Linked DNA regions of Magnetospirillum sp. XM-1. The main gene of each other region encodes a partner of the protein of the gene in region 3 in a complex. Links are inferred from orthologs where the notes say so. Each region holds a gene or a part of one and is shown on either strand. Other genes may lie near its edges.

Region 1 (4,929 bases), 2.2 Mb from region 3 along the record:
GGTTCCGGCCATCGAGGTTCACCTGTCCAACATTCACCAGCGGGATTCGTTCCGCCATCACTCTTACGTGGCCAAGGCGGCCAAGGGAATGATCTGCGGGCTGGGAAGCCACGGATACATCCTGGCGCTCGACGCGCTGGCCCGCCTGATCAAGGGAAATGCAGAGGCATAATGGGCAACAAGACTCCCATCGACAGCGAACTGGTCCGCACCCTGGCGGCCCTGCTGGATGAAACCAATCTCACCGAGATCGAGTACGGCGTCGGCGAGATGCGTATCCGCGTCGCCCGTCAGGCGGCGCCGGTGGCCGTGCACCACGCCGCCCCGGCGGTCGTCGGCCATGCCGCCTCCATGCCGGCCCAGGCGTCGGCGTCCGACGCCGACCATCCCGGCGCGGTGACCTCGCCCATGGTGGGCGTCGCCTACCTGGCGCCCGAGCCCGGCTCGCCCAAGTTCGTCAATCCCGGCGACATGGTCGCCGAAGGCCAGACCATCATGCTGATCGAGGCCATGAAGACGTTCAATCCCATCCGGGCGCCCAGGGGCGGCAAGCTGACCCGCATCTTCGTGACCGACGGCCAGCCGGTGGAATTCGGCGAGCCCCTGCTGATCATCGAATAGCATGATGTTCGAGAAGGTCCTCATCGCCAACCGGGGCGAGATCGCACTCAGGATCCATCGCGCCTGCCGCGAGATGGGCATCCGCACCGTGGCGGTGCATTCCACCGCCGACAACGACGCCATGCATGTGCGCCTCGCCGACGAGGCCGTGTGCATCGGCCCGCCCTCGGCCCGCGATTCGTACCTGAACAAGGCGGCGATTCTGTCGGCGGCGTCCATCACCGGGGCGGACGCCATCCATCCCGGCTACGGCTTTTTGTCCGAGAACGCCGACTTCGCCCAGATGGTCGAGGAACACGGCTTCGTCTTCATCGGCCCGACGGCGGAACACATCCGCATGATGGGCGACAAGATCACCGCCAAGCAGGCGGTCAAGGACGCCGGCATCCCGGTGGTGCCGGGTTCGGACGGTTCCATCGATAGCGAGGAGCAGGCGCTGGAAGTGGCGGCCGCCATCGGCTATCCCGTGCTGATCAAGGCCACCGCCGGTGGCGGCGGCAAGGGCATGAAGGTCGCCCGCAACCCGGAAGAGCTGGCCGAATCCTGGAAGCTGGCCCGCAACGAGGCCAAGGCCGCCTTCGGCAACGCCGACGTCTACATGGAGAAGTATCTCGGGCATCCGCGCCATATCGAGATGCAGATCCTGGCCGACAATTACGGCGCCGTGGTGCATCTGGGCGAGCGCGACTGCTCGTTGCAGCGCAAGCACCAGAAGGTGCTGGAGGAGGCTCCGTCGCCGGCCTTGAACGCCGACCAGCGGGCCAAGATCGGCAAGATCGCCTGCGACGCCGTCGCCAAGCTGGGCTACCGCAACGCCGGCACCATCGAGTTCCTCTACGAGAACGGCGAGTTCTACTTCATCGAGATGAACACCCGCCTGCAGGTGGAGCATCCCATCACCGAGGCCATCACCGGCATCGATCTGGTGCGCGAGCAGATCCGCATCGCCGCCGGCGCGCCACTGGGCTACACCCAGGCGGACGTGCGCTTCGCCGGCCATGCGCTGGAATGCCGCGTCAATGCCGAGGACCCGCAGACCTTCACCCCGTGCCCCGGCCGGATCGAGGGTTATCACTCGCCGGGCGGCCTGGGTGTGCGGGTGGATTCCGGCCTCTATGCCGGCTATCGCATTCCGCCCCATTACGACTCGATGATCGCCAAGCTGATCGTCTACGGCAACACCCGCAACGAGGCGCTGATGCGCCTGCGCCGGGCGCTGGGCGAGTACGTGATCGAAGGCGTCAAGACCACGCTGCCGCTGCACAACCGGCTGGTCCAGGACGCCGATTTCGTCAACGGCGACTACGATATCCACTGGCTGGAAAAGTTTGTGGCGCAGCACTCCTGAGCGGGGGCTGTCGCGGTAATTGCCAGGGGGCGGCCGGTTCGGCCGCCCCTTTCGCTTTGGTCCGAATACCCCCACGCCGCCCGGTGTTGCCAATGGATGGCAGCAAGGAGTAGGTTTGGGCCGAATTTTCCGGGATACCAAACGATGCGCCCCGATCTTGCGGCCAAGTACGACCTTCGCGTTCCCCGCTACACCTCCTATCCCACCGCGCCGCATTTCCATCCCGGCGTGACGGCCGAGACCTACCGGGGCTGGCTGGGGGAGATCGATCCCAAGCTGGAATTGTCGCTCTACCTCCACATCGCGTTTTGCGCCGAGATGTGCTGGTTCTGCGGCTGCCACACCAAGATCACCAAGCGCTATGCCCCCGTCGCCGCCTATATGGACGCCCTGTGGCGCGAGGTGGAACTGGTGGCCGAGGCGCTGCCCACCCGCATGACGGCGCGCCACGTCCATTTCGGCGGCGGCTCGCCCACCATTCTCTCGTCCGGGGATTTCGTCCGCACCATCGACCTGTTGAAGAGCCGCTTCATCCTCAAGCCCGACGCCGAGGTGGCGGTGGAGCTTGATCCGCGCACCGCCGACGAGGCCTATGTCAAGGCCATGGCGGGGGCGGGGGTGACGCGTGCCTCCATCGGCGTGCAGGACCTGGACGACAAGGTGCAGCAGGCCATCAACCGCATCCAGCCCTACGAGGTCACCGAGCGGGTGGTGGAATGGCTGGGCAAGCACGGCGTGCCCGAGGTCAACATCGACCTGATCTACGGCCTGCCGCACCAGACCCTGGACGGCCTGCTGGCCACCATCGACAAGGCGGTGCGGGGCTTCAGGCCCAAGCGCGTCGCCCTGTTCGGCTATGCCCACGTGCCGTGGATGAAGAAGCACCAGCGGCTGATCCCGGAAGACACCCTGCCCGATACCGAGACCCGCTGGCAGCAGTATGAACAGGGCTGCAAGCTGCTGACCGAGACCCTGGGCTATGTCCAGATCGGCCTCGACCACTTCGCCGCTCCCGACGACGCCATGGCCATCGCCTTGAAGGAAAAGCGGCTGCACCGCAACTTCCAGGGCTACACCACCGATTCCGCCACCACCCTGATCGGCTTCGGGGCGTCGGGCATCGGTTCGCTGCCCCAGGGCTATGTGGTCAACGACGGCGAGGTCCACGCCTACCAGCGCGCCATGGCCGAAGGAAAGCTCGCCACCTCGCGCGGCGTGGCCATCAGCCCCGACGACATCCTGCGGCGCGAGATCATCGAGCGGCTGATGTGCGACCTGGAAATCGACCTGGACAAGGTCGCCGCCCGCCATGGCGCCGACGGCTCGCAGTTCGGCCCCGAACTGGCCTCGCTGGCGCCTTTGCAGGCCGACGGTCTGGTCGAGGTCGCTGGCCACCGCATCCATGTCACCGAGGAGGGCCGCACCCTGGTGCGCGCCGTCTGCGCCGCCTTCGACCGCTATCTCAAGGCGGGCGAGCAGCGCCATTCCAAGGCGGTGTAACAAGATGACCATGGCCTGGTACGACTACTTCATGGGCTTTGCCAAGCACGCCGCCAGCAAGTCCAAGGACCCCAGCACCCAGGTGGGCGCCGTGGCGGTGGGGCCCGACGGCGAGATCCGCGCCACCGGCTATAACGGCCTGCCCAGGGGCGTCGAGGACAAGCCCGAGCGCATGGAGCGCCCGGCCAAGTATCTGTGGACCTCGCACGCCGAGGAAAACCTGGTGGCCCATGCCGCCCGGGTGGGGGTCAGCCTCAAGGGCTGCACCGTCTACGTCACCCACTATCCCTGCTCGCGCTGCGCCCGTTCGCTGATCCAGGCCGGGGTGGCGCAAATCCACGTGGGCGACGGCACCACCTCCATGCCCGCCGAGGAATTCGACACCGCCCGGGTGATGTTCGAGGAATCCGGCGTCAAGGTGGGCTGAATCGAAAAATCGGAAAACTCTCAAACCTGAGTGGCGTCCGAGCCCCTGAAGAGGCAGAGCGTTTTCGTACAACCAGAATCCCAGGGCGCTTCCGCTTTAAGCCGAAGCGCCCTGGGTCTTTTCTGCCAGGAAAGAGCTTCGCTTTCTCAAGGTTCGGATACCGCTCGGGCTGAAGAGTTTCGCCCGGATGCGGCCATTTCGTTACGTCATGCTTTGAGGCCGTCCGAGAGACGCGCTCCCCCCTTCCTGCTCGGATACCAACATCTTCAGGCGCCGTCGCCGGCCCCACGGGGTGGTCGGGAGTCCATGATTGAGAGTTGTCCTCATCGGCACGCCTATGCCGAAAGATGGTTTATATATACTAAAAATGATTCAAAAGTTGTGTGCATATGAGCCATAATCTCAATAAGGATCAAGCCTAATTAAATTCAATTATAAATAGAGATGCGGAGGGGTCCGATGTCTGCCAATCTGCCGACCAACAGTGCGATATATGCTTCCTTTGTCGCCGATAGCGATAGCAACGCCTTGCTGTTATGCGCTTCTCCGGACGGGTGTTCCTGGGGGCCCAACATCGATATAGCCGACCAGACGACCCTGGCCATCCCGGACCTGGCTGTGTTCAACAGCCAGTTCTGGGTGTCGTTTGTGGCCAGCAACGGCAACAATCCGCAGGTGCTGCTGTGCTCGTCCCCGGACGGGGTGAATTGGTCGAACAACATGGTTGTGGGCGGCCAGTCCTTCAGGTCGCCCAGGCTGACAGTGTTCAATGGCCGCCTCTGGCTGGCCTATGCCGATACCAGCAGTGATCTCTGGGTGGGGTCGTCGCCGGATGGCGTCAACTGGACCCCGTTCTATCCGGTGAATCAATCGACCTGGGGGTTTGATTTCACCTCGTTCAACGGCCAGCTGTATATCGTGTTCATCACCTCCAGTTCCTCTCAGGATCTGCTGGTCTGCTCATCGCCCGACGGCATCAACTGGTCGGGCAACACGCCCATTAATCAGTCGAGCCTTACCGCGCCGGCAGTGG
Region 2 (4,977 bases), 870 kb from region 3 along the record:
GGTGGCAGACCGAGACCGGCGGCATCCTGATCACTCCGCTGCCGGGCGCCACGCCGCTGAAGCCCGGTTCGGCCACCCGTCCGTTCTTCGGCGTCAAGCCGGTGATGGTCGACGCCGAGGGCAAGGTCCTGGAAGGCAAGGTCGAGGGCAACCTCTGCCTGGCCGAGCCCGGCTGGCCCGGCCAGATGCGTACCGTCTACGGCGACCACGAGCGTTTCATCCAGACGTACTTCGCCACCTACAAGGGCATGTACTTCACCGGTGACGGCGCGCGACGCGACGAGGACGGCTATTACTGGATCACCGGCCGCGTGGACGACGTGATCAACGTCTCCGGTCACCGCATGGGCACCGCCGAGGTGGAATCCGCCCTGGTCGCCCATCCCAAGGTGGCCGAGGCCGCCGTGGTCGGCTATCCGCACGACATCAAGGGCCAGGGCATCTACGCCTACGTCACCCTGGTGTCGGGCGAAGAGCCCTCCGAGGATCTGCGCAAGGAACTGGTCAACTGGGTCCGCAAGGAAATCGGCCCCATCGCCAGCCCCGACCTGATCCAGTGGTCGCCGGGCCTGCCCAAGACCCGTTCGGGCAAGATCATGCGCCGCATCCTGCGCAAGATCGCCGAGAACGACTTCGGCTCGCTGGGCGACACCTCGACGCTGGCCGATCCCAGCGTGGTCGACGACCTCATCGACAGCCGCATGAATCGCGGTTAAGACTCCCAGCCAAGTGGGAAGACCGGGGCCCGCGGAGCAATTCGCGGGCCCCACCCTTTTGGAAAGGATCGTTTCCGTGCTGATGATCATGGCCAAGACGGTGCTGGGCCTGGGCGGGGTGTACCTGCTTCTGGTCGGTTTCGTCGCCCTGACCCAGCGCGGCATGATCTATCACCCCGATTCCACCCGCGTGCGGCCGGACGAGGCGGGCCTGCCCGAAATGGTGCCGGTGCCCATCAAGTCGGCCGACGGCTGGATCGCCACCAGCTGGTATGCGCCGCCCAAGGGCGCCAACCGGCCGACCATCGTGTTCTTTCACGGCAATTCCGGCGCCCAGGCCGACCGCGCCCATAAGGCCCGCGCCTTCCTCGACGCCGGGTTCGGCGTGCTGATGGCCGGCTATCGGGGCTTTGGCGGCAATGGCGGCCGCCCCAGCGAGAAAGGCCTCTACGCCGACGCCGAGGCGGTGGTCCGTTGGCTGACCGGCCAGGGCTTGGCTTCGCGCCGCCTGGTGCTCTACGGCGAATCGCTGGGCTCGGGGATAGCCATGGAAATGGCCATCCGCCACGAGGTGATGATGGTGGTGCTGGAAAGCCCGTTCACCTCGCTGGCCGACCTGGCGCCCGCCTATGTGCTGCCGCCGCTCGCCCAGTTGCTGACGCGCGACCGCTACGACAACCTGATCAAGGCGCCCAGCCTGCGGGTGCCGCTCCTGGTGGTTCACGGTGACAAGGACGGCCTGGTGCCGGTCACCATGGGCCACGCGGTGCTCAACGCCGCCGATACCGTCAAGGAAGGCCTGTTCCTGCCCGAGGCCCATCACAACGACCTGTGGGAGCACGGCGCCGGCAAGCGGATCATCGACTTCATCACGCGGCGGCTGTTGTAACGGTTTGAGGCCCTTGCCCCGAAACGCCTTCGGCTGTATGAGTTTCCCCCATGCATATCCTTGAATTCGAAAAGCCCATCGCCGAGCTCGAGGGCAAGATTGAGGAGCTGCGGCACCTGTCCGATGGCGGCGACGTCAACATCGCCGACGAGGTGTCCAAGCTTCAGGCCAAGGTCGACAAGCTGCTGCGTTCGACCTACGCCAAGCTCACGCCGTGGCAGAAGACGCAGGTGGCCCGCCACCCCGAGCGTCCGCACACGCTGGCCTACATCTCTGCGCTGGTCGAGGACTTCACGCCGCTGGCCGGCGACCGCGCCTTCGCCGAGGATCAGGCGATCATCGGCGGCCTGGGCCGGTTCCGGGGCCGCTCGGTGATGGTCATCGGCCACGAGAAGGGCCACGACACCGAAAGCCGCCTGAAGCATAATTTCGGCATGGCCAAGCCCGAGGGCTACCGCAAGGCGCGTCGCCTGATGGAGATGGCCGACCATTTCCAGGTGCCGATCCTCACCCTGGTGGACACCGCCGGCGCCTATCCCGGCGTCGACGCCGAGGCCCGCGGCCAGGCCGAGGCCATCGCGCGCTCCATCGAGACCTGCCTGGACGTGCGCGTCCCGCTGGTTTCGGTGATCATCGGCGAGGGCGGTTCGGGCGGCGCCATCGCGCTGGCCACCGGCAACACCGTTCTGATGCTCGAACACGCCATCTATTCGGTGATCAGCCCCGAGGGCTGCGCCTCGATCCTGTGGCGCTCGGCCGAGAACGCCAAGGACGCCGCCGAGCAGCTGCGCCTCACCGCCCAGGACCTGCACAAGCTGGGCATCATCGATTCCGTGGTGCCCGAGCCCATGGGCGGAGCGCACCGCAATACCGACCTGATGATGCAGACCCTGGCCATGGCCGTGGATTCGGCGCTGCGCGACCTTGCGGGCGTGGAAGGCGGCATCCTGCGGGCCCGCCGGCGCGAGAAATTCCTGGAGATGGGGCGGGCGGGCCTGTCGTGACCAGCCTTGCCGTTCCTGAGCTGTCGGTGGTCGTCCCGGTCAAGAACGAGGCCGAGAACATCCGTCCGCTGCTGGACGAGATCCACATGGCGCTTCAGGGCAAGGTGGAGTTCGAGGTCGTCTACGTCGACGACGGTTCCGACGACGACACTCCGGCCGCTCTGGAACAGGCCCGGGTCATCCACCCCCGCCTTCGGGTGGTCCGCCACAAGGCCAGCTGCGGCCAGAGCCAGGCGGTCGCCACCGGTGTGCGCCATGCCGCCGGCAAGCTGATCGCCACCCTGGACGGCGACGGCCAGAACGATCCCGCCGACCTTCCCGCCATGCTGGACCACTGGCGCTCGCAGCCCGACGACGTCCGGCCCCGGCTGATGATCACCGGCTGGCGCGCCAACCGCCGCGACGACGGAATCCGCCGGCTGTCCTCGAAAGTGGCCAATTCCATCCGTTCCAAGCTGCTTCGCGACCGGACCCCGGATTCGGGCAGCGGCATCAAGCTGTTGCCGCGCGAGCTGTTCCTGGACCTGCCCCGCTTCGACCACATGCACCGCTTCATGGCCGCCCTGGTGATCCGGGCCGGCGGCTCGGTCGAGGTGGTCAAGGTCAACCACCGCCCGCGCGAGCGCGGCACCTCCAAGTACGGAGTGTGGAACCGCCTGTGGGTGGGCATCGTCGATCTGTTCGGCGTCATGTGGCTGATGCGCCGGGCCCGGAACCCGGTCGTCGAGAGCAAAGAGTGACGGCCCGCCATCACCCTTTTCTCAATCCCCGGGCCATGGCCAAGGGGCTGGTGCTGATCATCACCTTCGTCGCCATCGGCTTTCTGCTGGAAGGCCTCGGCCTCAAGGACGCGCTCGACACCCATTGGATCGATTCCGAGGTCCGGGGCAAGGGCCTGAGTGGCGACGCCCTGTTTGTCCTGATCGGGGCGCTGGCGGTCTGCGTCGGCCTGCCGCGTCAGGGGGTGTGCTTCCTGGCCGGCTACGCCTTCGGCTTCGCCGAGGGGCTTTTGTGGTCCACCCTGGCCTCCATGCTGGGCTGCGTCGCCACGTTCTTCTACGCCCGCTTCATGGGGCGCAGCTTCATCGTCAGGCGCTTTCCCGAGCGCATTGCCCGCATCGACGCCTTCCTGGCCGGCAACACCTTCGCCATGACCTTGCTGATCCGCCTGTTGCCGGTGGGCAGCAACGTCATCACCAATCTGGCGGCCGGCGTGTCGGGCAGCCGGGCGTTGCCGTTCTTCGCCGGCTCCCTGCTGGGCTATCTGCCGCAAAGCATCGTCTTTGCGCTGCTGGGCAGCGGCATTCAGGTTGATCCGGTCTTTCGCATCGGCGCCAGCGTGGTATTGTTCGTCGCCTCCGGGGCGATGGGCGTGTGGCTGTTCCGCCGCTTCCGCCACGGCCGGCATCTGGACGCCGCCACCGAGGCGGTCATCGAAGAAGACGGCGACGAAAATCATGAAGAGATCCGCTAAAGCCCTCTGCCTTTGCCTCGCTTTGCTCGGCCTGGCCGCCTGCGCGCCCGACCAGTCGGCGCCGACGCTCACCGCTCCGCCGCGCGCCAAGGATTTGAGCTTCGACGACCAGGGCCGCGTGGTCCGTGCGCGGGGCGAGCGCAATTGGGACGACGCGGTGGGCAAGCGGGCCCAGGCCATGCTGATCCAGGCCGACCGCGAGGCCTTCAAGGGGGTCTCCGTCCGCGCCTGGGATGGCGGCGTCCTGCTGACCGGCGCCGTCACCAAGCCGGAATTGCGCCGCCGCGCCGGCGAGATCGTCCAGACCGTCGAAGGGGTGACCCAGGTGTTCGACGATCTGGCGCTGTCCGAGAATCCCGCCCATCCCATGTATCTGCCCGACGCCCATCTGGAACAGCGGATCTATGCCGGTCTGCTGGGCAACGATCTGGTCAACGGCGCCTATGTGGTGCGCGTGGTCAACGGCGTCGCCTACCTGCAGGGCACCACCCGCACCAAGGCCGACGTGGAGAAGGCGGCCGAATTCGCGCGCAGCTTCGACGGCGTGAAGTGGGTGGTGGACCGGGTCTCCGTCCGCTGACCATGGTTTAGCCGCATTCCGGGTCCAGGGTTGGCTGACTAGCCCTGGAGTCCCGGTTCATGTCCTCGCGCCTTGCCCTGCTGATTCTGCTGGCCGTGCCCGCCGCCGCGGCCGCCGGCGAGATTTCCGTTCCCGCCGACACCCGCTCCGCCCTGTCGCTCACCCTGCACCAGGACGGCCCGGCCCTGATCCGCGACCGCCGTCCGGCGATTCTGGACAAGGGCGTCACCTCCCTCAGCCTGGACGGCATTCCCCGCACCATCCGCCCCGGCAGCGCCGCCCTCGATGGCGCGGGGCTGAACGTGGCCGAACGC
Region 3 (5,125 bases):
CACGAACTGAAGATGCAAAGCCTGAACACCTATCGCGCCGGTCCCGACGAACGCGGACATTTCGGCATCTTCGGCGGTCGCTACGTGGCCGAGACGCTGATGCCCCTCATCCTCGAGGTGGAGAAGGCTTACGCGGCGGCCAAGGCCGATCCCGTCTTCCAGGCCGAGTTCCGCTCGCTGCTGGCCCAGTATGTGGGCCGCCCCAATCCGCTGTATTTCGCCCGTCGCCTGACCCAGGCCTTCGGCGGCGCCAAGGTGTTCCTGAAGCGCGAGGACCTGAATCACACCGGGGCGCACAAGATCAACAACTGCATCGGCCAGATCCTGCTGGCCCGGCGCATGGGCAAGCAGCGCATCATCGCCGAGACCGGGGCCGGCCAGCACGGGGTGGCCACCGCCACCGTCTGCGCCCTGTTCGGCATGCAATGCGTCATCTACATGGGCGCCACCGACATCGAGCGGCAGATGCCCAACGTCTACCGCATGAAGCTGCTGGGCGCCGAAGTGAAGCCCGTCACCGCCGGCGCGGCGACCTTGAAGGACGCCATGAACGACGCGCTCAGGGACTGGGTCTCCAACGTCGCCGACACCTATTACCTGATCGGCACCGTGGCCGGGCCGCATCCGTACCCGGCCATGGTCCGCGACTTCCAGTCGGTGATCGGCGAGGAAGTGCGCGGCCAGATCATGGCCGCCGAGGGCCGCCTGCCCGATTCCCTGGTGGCCTGCATCGGCGGCGGCTCCAACGCCATGGGCCTGTTCCACCCCTTCCTCGACGACACCAGCGTGCGCATCATCGGCGTCGAAGCGGCCGGCCACGGCCTGGACAAGCTGCACGCCGCGTCCTTGACCGGCGGCAAGCCCGGCGTGCTGCACGGCAACCGCACCTACCTGCTGCAGGATGCCGACGGCCAGATCGCCGAGGCCCACTCCATCTCGGCGGGCCTGGACTATCCCGGCATCGGGCCCGAGCATTCCTGGCTGCACGAGACCGGCCGCGTGGAATACGTCTCCGTCACCGATGACGAGGCGGTGGCCGCCTTCCAGCAATGCACGCGGCTGGAGGGCATCATTCCGGCGCTGGAATCCAGCCACGCCATCGCTTACGCCGCCAAGCTGGCCCCCACCCTGCCCGCCGATCACCTGATGGTGGTCAACCTGTCGGGGCGCGGCGACAAGGACGTCAACACCATCGCCAAGGCGCTGGGCGACGTGCATCTTGGGGGGCTCGTCTGATGTCGCGTATCGCCAAGCGTTTCGAGAAGCTGAAGGCGGAGAACCGCGCCGCCCTGGTGACCTTCATCACCGCCGGCGACCCCGACCGCGCCACCAGCCAGGCCCTGCTCGACGGCATGCCGGCGGCCGGCGCCGACATCATCGAGCTGGGCATGCCCTTCACCGATCCCATGGCCGACGGCCCGGTGATCGAGCTGGCGGCGGGCCGTGCCTTGAAGGCCGGCGGCTCGCTCCGCCAGACCCTGGAGATGGTGGCCCAGTTCCGCAAGACCGATGCCGAGACGCCGATCATCCTGATGGGCTACTACAATCCCGTCTACGCCTGGGGTCCGGAGAAATTCGCCCGTGACGCCGCCGCCGCCGGGGTGGACGGGCTGATCATCGTCGACCTGCCGCCCGAGGAAGCCGACGAGCTGGTGCCCCACCTCAGGGCCAGCCACATCGACTTCATCGTGCTGACCACGCCCACCAGCGACGACAAGCGCCTGCCCGTGGTGCTGTCCAACGCGTCGGGCTTCGTCTACTACGTGTCCATCGCCGGAATCACCGGCACCGCGTCGGCGGCCCAATCGGCCATCGACGAGGCGGTTTCGCGCATCCGCCGCCACACCGATCTTCCGGTCTGCGTCGGCTTCGGCATCAAGGCCCCGGCCCAGGCGGCCGAAGTGGCCCGCATCGCCGACGGCGCCGTGGTGGGCTCGGCCATCGTTTCGGTTCTGGCCGACAATATCGGCAAGCCTTCCGCCGTCTCCGCCCCCCTGGCCCTGGTCAAGGACCTGGCCCAGGGCGTGCGCGGCGCCCGGAAGTAGGGTTTTGGGCCACAGATGAACACAGATAAACACAGATGAAGGATGATGACCTCAAGGACCCACTGACGGGGTGCATACTGTCGGCGGCTTTTGAGGTTGCCAACACGCTTGGACATGGTTTCCTGGAATCCGTTTACCAGAAGGCGCTGGCTCATGAGCTCGTCCTCGCCGGCTTGCCTGTCGAACGCGAAAAGGCCTTCAAGATAATTTACAAAGGGACCGAAATTGGTACCTATGTGGCCGACATGATCGTGGATGGCCGGGTCGTGGTCGAACTGAAAGCCGTTGAGGCCTTGGGTCCGGCACACACCGCCCAGTGCCTGAATTATCTGAAGGCTGGAGACGTCAAAGTCGGGCTGCTCATAAATTTCGGGCTCCCCCGCATCGAGTACCGGAGGCTGGTCCTGTGACGAGCCATCTGTGTTTATCTGTGTTCATCTGTGGCTGATTTCCTAGCCGCCGACCCAGGGAACTCATCATGAATTGGCTGACTAATCTCAACGAGACCCGCCGCTCACTCAAGGAGCGTCTGGTCGGACTGGTGGCGCCCAAGGAGGTCCCCGACAACCTGTGGCTCAAATGCCCGGGCTGCGGCCACATGATCTTCCACCGTGACCTGGAGAAGGCGCTGAACGTCTGCCAGCATTGCGGCCACCATCTGCGCCTGTCGGTGAAGAAGCGCCTCGGCATGCTGTTCGACGACGGCCAGTTCCAGCGCATCGAGCTGCCCAAGGTCGCCGACGACCCGCTGAAGTTCAAGGACCAGAAGCGCTATACCGACCGCCTGAAGGACACCCGCTCCAAGACCGGCGAGACCGACGCCATCGTCGTCGCCCACGGCCGCATGGGCGGCATGAACGTGGTGGCGGCCTGCTTCAACTTCGACTTCCAGGGCGGCTCCATGGGCATCGCCGTGGGCGAGGGCATCGTGGCGGCGGCCGAGCTGGCGGTGCTGCAGGACGCGCCCTTGATCGTCATCCCGGCCTCGGGCGGCGCCCGTATGCAGGAAGGCATCCTGTCGCTGATGCAGATGGCCAGGACCACCGTGGCGGTGGACAAGGTCAAGGAGAAGCGGCTGCCCTATATCGTGCTGCTGACCGACCCCACCACCGGCGGCGTCTCGGCCAGCTTCGCCATGCTGGGCGACATCGCCATCGCCGAGCCCGGCGCGGTGATCGGCTTCGCCGGCGCCCGCGTCATCGAAAGCACCATCCGCGAGAAGCTGCCCGAGGGCTTCCAGAAGGCGGAATACCTGCTGGAACACGGCATGGTCGACATGGTGGTGCCGCGCCGCGAGCTCCGCGCCACCATGATCCGCGTCCTGTCGCTCTTGCGCAATCGCGGCGCGGCCGGCGACCTGGTGGCGCTGCCCATCGACACCCCCGACAGCGTCGACCAGGACTGATCCGGGGAGAGCACGACTCTTCAGGACTGGAAATTCAACGTCCGATTCCTTATCCTAGGAAGATGGTAATACCGAGGCCCATGGCCTCGGTATTATTTTTTGAGCCCTGGGAACCGGACGTGCGGAAACAGATCACAAGGTTCGAGACGCTTTCGTCGCTGGCGACGCCCCCGCTGTTGCTGCTGGCGGCGGCGGCCGTTTGCGGTCTTGCCGTGCGGATCACTCCTCCGGGACAGCTGTTCGCCGATCCCAAGGATTACCTGCCGGTCCATTCCATCCTGGAACTGCTCAGCATCGCCGTGTCGTTGATGGTGTTCTCGCTCGGCTGGGCGGCGCGCCGGGCCGACAAGAGCCATCGCAACCTGATTTTAGGGCTGGCCGCCCTGGCGACGGCGGCCATGGACATGGCGCACACTTTCTCCTTTCCGGGCATGCCGGACCTTTTTTCGCCCAGCAGCACCGAGAAAGGCATCAATCTCTGGCTTCTCGGGCGGCTTGCAACGGCGGTCGGCCTGATCCTGGCGGTGACCACCGTCGAGCGGCAGTGGAGCGACGCCAAACGCCGCTGGTGGCTTGGCGCCATCGGTCTGCTGACGTCGGCATTGGTCCTGGCGGGCCTGTTCCGTCCGGATTGGTTCCCCCGGACCTTCATTCCCGGCAGTGGGCTGACCGGCTTGAAGATCGGCGCCGAATACGTTCTGGCCGCCGCCTATGTGACGGCGTCCAGCCTGCTCTGCCTGCAATTCCGGCGCTCGGGCGACCGCAATGACCTGAAGCTGGCCGGAGCGGCCTGGATTCTCGGCCTTACCGGCGTCCTGCTCACCCTCTACGCCGATACCGGCGACCTGTTCAATCTGGCCGGCCATGTGGGCAAGGCCTGCGCCTATATCCTGATCTATGACGCCCTGTTCGCCTCCGGCGTCCAGGCGCCCTACGACGCCCTGGCCCAGGAGCGAGCCCTGCTGCGCGCCCTGATGGATTCGGTGCCCGACCTGATCTTCTTCAAGGACGCCGAATCGCGCTATCTCGGCTACAACCGGGCCTTCGCCACCTATTGCGGCCGGCCCGAGACCGAGATGGTCGGCAAGACCGACAACGAATTCGCGCCCCCCGACATCGCCGCGTTCTATCGCGCCAAGGACCGCGAGGCCATGGCCGCCGGACGGCCCACCTGCAACGAGGAATGGATCGACTATCCCGACGGCAGGCGGGTGCTGCTGGAAACCGTCAAGGCGCCGGTCCACGACGACAAGGAAACGCTGCTGGGCATGGTCGGCATCAGCCGCGACATCACGGGGCGCAAAACGGCCGAGGAAAAGTTGCGCCGGGCCCATTACGACCTGGAGATGGTCACCGCCGTGGCCGCCCACGACCTGCAGGAACCGGCGCGGACCATCGCAAGCTTCCTGCAACTGCTGCAGATGCGCTACGGCGACCGGCTGGGCGAGGACGCCGACCAGTACATCGCCTATGCCGTCGAAGGCGCCCACCGCATGCGCGCCCAGTTGAGCGGCCTGTTGGACTACACCCTGATCGACCGCGGCGACCCGGTGTTCCCGACCGTGGAAACCGGCACCGTCCTGGCCGAGGCGCTGGAGAACCTGAAACCCTCCCTGGACGAGGCCAAGGCGGTGGTCGTCCGGGACTCCCTGCCCACGCTGAACGCCGACGCGGC
Region 4 (4,222 bases), 2.2 Mb from region 3 along the record:
GCGCGCCCTGACGGACACGGCCGGCGGCGCCTCCGGGCGGCGATGGCGGACGGCATGGGCCAGCAATTCGGTGAACAGGTCGGCGATCATCTCGGCGTCGGCCGTCACCTCGGGCAACTGGCGCCACTCCAGCCTGACCGCGTTGTCGAGCCTTTGTCCGGCGACCTTGAGTGCGTCCTCCAGGGAAACGGCGGCCGGAACCAGGGCGCGCTCCCGCAGGCCGAGATAGCTGGACAGCGCCTTCAACTGCGCCTGCATGCGGGTGACGCCGGACTTGAGAAAATCCACGTAGCCGATGCCCTCGTCCCCTTCCGCGCCGGTCTGGTGCCAGCGCACCAGCAATTGGGAGTAGGACAGGATGGTCCTGAGCGGCTCGCGCAGGTGGTGGGTGGTCAGCAATGCCACATGGGTGATGTCCTGGGTGGCCATCTTCAAGTGGGCCGAATGGGCGGCCAGCTGGGTCCTGGCCTCTTCCAGTTCGTCCACCCGCCGCGACAGGCTGCCGGTGGTTTCCTCGATCACCGCCAGCGAGCGGTCCAGGGCCTTGCGTCCGATCATCCGGGCCAGGAGCAGCAGCAGGGCCATGGAGGCAAGGCCCAGCCCGCCCGACAGAAGGGCGGGCCGCAGCGCCTCGTCCAGCGGCACTTCCATCACCACGCGGCCCACCGGCAGCTTGCCATCGGTGACGGTATCCTCGAGATGGAGGTTGAAGCGCCCCACCTCGCCGCGGACCGGAAATTCGTTGATGGTGCCGCCCAGGTCGATGAAGGCCAGCCGCGACGGCGGATTGGTGCCGCCGCGCAGCACGCCCGCCACCACCGAGGGCAGACGGACGCTTTCGAATTCCCAGATGTCCAGATTGGCGGCGATGAACGAGGAAAGCTGGTCGGCCACCAGGCCGAGACGGATTTCCGCCTCGACCCGGGCCCGGCTATAGCGTTCCCAGACATCGAAGGCGGGAATGACGAACAGCCACAGGAACCCCACCGTCACCAGACCCAACGTGAACATCCGCCGCACCCGGGTGACGGATTGGACGACGGCCCGGCTGGTGTCGCGGTGGGGCATCAGGGCCCGGTTACGGGCAGGCAGCCGCTGGCGCGCAGCAGCGAGGACGCGGCGGGCGAGCGGGCGTAATCGACGAAGGCCCTGGCCTGGGCCGAGGGCGAGGGCGGCAGGGCCAGGACCAGGGGGACCTCGGGAAGCCGGTGGCCGTTCTCCAGGGTCTCCAGGCTGGGAGCCACGCCGTCCAGGGGGACGGCGATCAGCTTGCGCTTTTCCGCCAGCAGGGGCGCGAAGGCGCCGAAGGTCAGCAGCGTGCGGCTGGTCTCGACCGCATCCATGGCCTCCTGGTCGGTGAGTGCCAGGACGGCGCCGCGGGCGTCCCTGGCCGCCGTCACCGTCGGAGCCAGGTCGGGATAGGCCTCCAGCAGCCGGATGAAGCCTGTATCGGATGGCGGACGCAGCAGCACGCGCACCTCGCCGCCGGGGAACGGCGGCAGGGCATTGGCGAACAGGGCGGGAAGGTCGCGGCGGTTCAGCGCGACGTCACGGCGCTCGGCGTTGATGTAGAACACCAGGGGCGTGCGGCAGATGGGGACCGAGGCGCCGCCCTCCACCTCGCCGGCTTTAAGGGGGCGGGCCAGGATGCCCACATCCAGCTTGCCCGTGGCCAGCCCCTTGACCGCCCCGGCGGTGCCGACGCTTTCCGGGACCCAGACGGGGGTGTCGGGATGGTCGCGCCGATATTGCTCCGCCAGCAGCCGGACCATGGCGATGCCGATTCCGGTGCCGGCGGCGCGTACTGTCTCCGCCCTTGCCGGCATGGCAAGCAGGCTTGCCGCTACGCCGAATGCAAGCCCGAACCTGCGCAGGCTCATCATGGTTTTCCTGTATGCGCGCCCCATTTGTATCACTTTTGCCAAGTGACCAAGACTTAGGCAAGGGAGGAATGCATACCCCCGACCAAGGATTGGGGTGGATCGCTTCTGTGCCTTGCGCGGCGGCCGACCCGTGCTATAAACCCTGCCATGGTGAGAAACAGGCCCGATCCCATAATCAGCATTCTGAACGGTCCCAACCTCAACATGTTGGGCACCCGGCAGCCGGAGCTGTACGGGACGGAGACGCTTGCCGACATCGAGGCCGCCTGCCGGACCCATGGGGCATCGCTCGGCCTGGCGGTGGAGTTCTCGCAGACCAACATGGAAGGCGAACTGGTCACCCGCATTCAGCAATGCCGGGGCCATGCCGCCGGCATCATCATCAATGCCGGGGCCTATACCCACACCTCGGTGGCGATTCTCGACGCCCTGCTGGCGGCCGAGGTTCCGGCCATCGAGGTTCACCTGTCCAACATTCACCAGCGGGATTCGTTCCGCCATCACTCTTACGTGGCCAAGGCGGCCAAGGGAATGATCTGCGGGCTGGGAAGCCACGGATACATCCTGGCGCTCGACGCGCTGGCCCGCCTGATCAAGGGAAATGCAGAGGCATAATGGGCAACAAGACTCCCATCGACAGCGAACTGGTCCGCACCCTGGCGGCCCTGCTGGATGAAACCAATCTCACCGAGATCGAGTACGGCGTCGGCGAGATGCGTATCCGCGTCGCCCGTCAGGCGGCGCCGGTGGCCGTGCACCACGCCGCCCCGGCGGTCGTCGGCCATGCCGCCTCCATGCCGGCCCAGGCGTCGGCGTCCGACGCCGACCATCCCGGCGCGGTGACCTCGCCCATGGTGGGCGTCGCCTACCTGGCGCCCGAGCCCGGCTCGCCCAAGTTCGTCAATCCCGGCGACATGGTCGCCGAAGGCCAGACCATCATGCTGATCGAGGCCATGAAGACGTTCAATCCCATCCGGGCGCCCAGGGGCGGCAAGCTGACCCGCATCTTCGTGACCGACGGCCAGCCGGTGGAATTCGGCGAGCCCCTGCTGATCATCGAATAGCATGATGTTCGAGAAGGTCCTCATCGCCAACCGGGGCGAGATCGCACTCAGGATCCATCGCGCCTGCCGCGAGATGGGCATCCGCACCGTGGCGGTGCATTCCACCGCCGACAACGACGCCATGCATGTGCGCCTCGCCGACGAGGCCGTGTGCATCGGCCCGCCCTCGGCCCGCGATTCGTACCTGAACAAGGCGGCGATTCTGTCGGCGGCGTCCATCACCGGGGCGGACGCCATCCATCCCGGCTACGGCTTTTTGTCCGAGAACGCCGACTTCGCCCAGATGGTCGAGGAACACGGCTTCGTCTTCATCGGCCCGACGGCGGAACACATCCGCATGATGGGCGACAAGATCACCGCCAAGCAGGCGGTCAAGGACGCCGGCATCCCGGTGGTGCCGGGTTCGGACGGTTCCATCGATAGCGAGGAGCAGGCGCTGGAAGTGGCGGCCGCCATCGGCTATCCCGTGCTGATCAAGGCCACCGCCGGTGGCGGCGGCAAGGGCATGAAGGTCGCCCGCAACCCGGAAGAGCTGGCCGAATCCTGGAAGCTGGCCCGCAACGAGGCCAAGGCCGCCTTCGGCAACGCCGACGTCTACATGGAGAAGTATCTCGGGCATCCGCGCCATATCGAGATGCAGATCCTGGCCGACAATTACGGCGCCGTGGTGCATCTGGGCGAGCGCGACTGCTCGTTGCAGCGCAAGCACCAGAAGGTGCTGGAGGAGGCTCCGTCGCCGGCCTTGAACGCCGACCAGCGGGCCAAGATCGGCAAGATCGCCTGCGACGCCGTCGCCAAGCTGGGCTACCGCAACGCCGGCACCATCGAGTTCCTCTACGAGAACGGCGAGTTCTACTTCATCGAGATGAACACCCGCCTGCAGGTGGAGCATCCCATCACCGAGGCCATCACCGGCATCGATCTGGTGCGCGAGCAGATCCGCATCGCCGCCGGCGCGCCACTGGGCTACACCCAGGCGGACGTGCGCTTCGCCGGCCATGCGCTGGAATGCCGCGTCAATGCCGAGGACCCGCAGACCTTCACCCCGTGCCCCGGCCGGATCGAGGGTTATCACTCGCCGGGCGGCCTGGGTGTGCGGGTGGATTCCGGCCTCTATGCCGGCTATCGCATTCCGCCCCATTACGACTCGATGATCGCCAAGCTGATCGTCTACGGCAACACCCGCAACGAGGCGCTGATGCGCCTGCGCCGGGCGCTGGGCGAGTACGTGATCGAAGGCGTCAAGACCACGCTGCCGCTGCACAACCGGCTGGT

What was found.
Region 1: the proteins of accD (region 3) and accC are in contact, whole or in part, in a solved structure (PDB 8UXZ), measured with the Escherichia coli proteins. The link is inferred for Magnetospirillum sp. XM-1 from one-to-one orthologs.
Region 2: the proteins of accD (region 3) and XM1_RS02000 are in contact, whole or in part, in a solved structure (PDB 8UXZ), measured with the Escherichia coli proteins. The link is inferred for Magnetospirillum sp. XM-1 from one-to-one orthologs.
Region 4: the proteins of accD (region 3) and XM1_RS16260 are in contact, whole or in part, in a solved structure (PDB 8UXZ), measured with the Escherichia coli proteins. The link is inferred for Magnetospirillum sp. XM-1 from one-to-one orthologs.

What each region holds. Positions count from the first base shown.
Region 1 is NZ_LN997848.1:3,511,619-3,516,547, reverse strand. What follows is about bases 1-2,797. They hold accC (acetyl-CoA carboxylase biotin carboxylase subunit), read left to right. Parts: upstream 1-625; coding sequence 626-1,969; downstream 1,970-2,797. Other genes in these bases: hemN (oxygen-independent coproporphyrinogen III oxidase), read left to right, coding at 2,114-2,797; XM1_RS16260 (acetyl-CoA carboxylase biotin carboxyl carrier protein subunit), read left to right, coding at 172-621; aroQ (type II 3-dehydroquinate dehydratase), read left to right, coding at 1-172. Also shown: more of hemN, read left to right, coding at 2,798-3,469; XM1_RS16245 (dCMP deaminase family protein), read left to right, coding at 3,474-3,896; XM1_RS16240 (hypothetical protein), read left to right, coding at 4,356-4,929. UniProt on the Escherichia coli protein: This protein is a component of the acetyl coenzyme A carboxylase complex; first, biotin carboxylase catalyzes the carboxylation of the carrier protein and then the transcarboxylase transfers the carboxyl group to form malonyl-CoA.
Region 2 is NZ_LN997848.1:405,435-410,411, reverse strand. The notes cover bases 788-3,632. They hold XM1_RS02000 (acetyl-CoA carboxylase carboxyltransferase subunit alpha), read left to right. Parts: upstream 788-1,655; coding sequence 1,656-2,609; downstream 2,610-3,632. Other genes in these bases: XM1_RS01990 (TVP38/TMEM64 family protein), read left to right, coding at 3,346-3,632; XM1_RS01995 (glycosyltransferase family 2 protein), read left to right, coding at 2,606-3,349; XM1_RS02005 (alpha/beta hydrolase), read left to right, coding at 799-1,605. Also shown: acs (acetate--CoA ligase), read left to right, coding at 1-716; more of XM1_RS01990, read left to right, coding at 3,633-4,083; XM1_RS01985 (BON domain-containing protein), read left to right, coding at 4,067-4,663; XM1_RS01980 (DUF4139 domain-containing protein), read left to right, coding at 4,723-4,977. UniProt on the Escherichia coli protein: Component of the acetyl coenzyme A carboxylase (ACC) complex. First, biotin carboxylase catalyzes the carboxylation of biotin on its carrier protein (BCCP) and then the CO(2) group is transferred by the carboxyltransferase to acetyl-CoA to form malonyl-CoA.
Region 3 is NZ_LN997848.1:1,275,316-1,280,440, reverse strand. Bases 1,494-4,486 are described here. They hold accD (acetyl-CoA carboxylase, carboxyltransferase subunit beta), read left to right. Parts: upstream 1,494-2,523; coding sequence 2,524-3,450; downstream 3,451-4,486. Other genes in these bases: XM1_RS06070 (MASE3 domain-containing protein), read left to right, coding at 3,570-4,486; XM1_RS06080 (GxxExxY protein), read left to right, coding at 2,081-2,455; trpA (tryptophan synthase subunit alpha), read left to right, coding at 1,494-2,045. Also shown: trpB (tryptophan synthase subunit beta), read left to right, coding at 13-1,236; more of trpA, read left to right, coding at 1,236-1,493; more of XM1_RS06070, read left to right, coding at 4,487-5,125.
Region 4 is NZ_LN997848.1:3,514,652-3,518,873, reverse strand. Bases 1,413-4,222 are described here. They hold XM1_RS16260 (acetyl-CoA carboxylase biotin carboxyl carrier protein subunit), read left to right. Parts: upstream 1,413-2,497; coding sequence 2,498-2,947; downstream 2,948-4,222. Other genes in these bases: accC (acetyl-CoA carboxylase biotin carboxylase subunit), read left to right, coding at 2,952-4,222; aroQ (type II 3-dehydroquinate dehydratase), read left to right, coding at 2,031-2,498; XM1_RS16270 (PstS family phosphate ABC transporter substrate-binding protein), read right to left, coding at 1,413-1,880. Outside these bases: XM1_RS16275 (ATP-binding protein), read right to left, coding at 1-1,068; more of XM1_RS16270, read right to left, coding at 1,068-1,412. UniProt on the Escherichia coli protein: This protein is a component of the acetyl coenzyme A carboxylase complex; first, biotin carboxylase catalyzes the carboxylation of the carrier protein and then the transcarboxylase transfers the carboxyl group to form malonyl-CoA.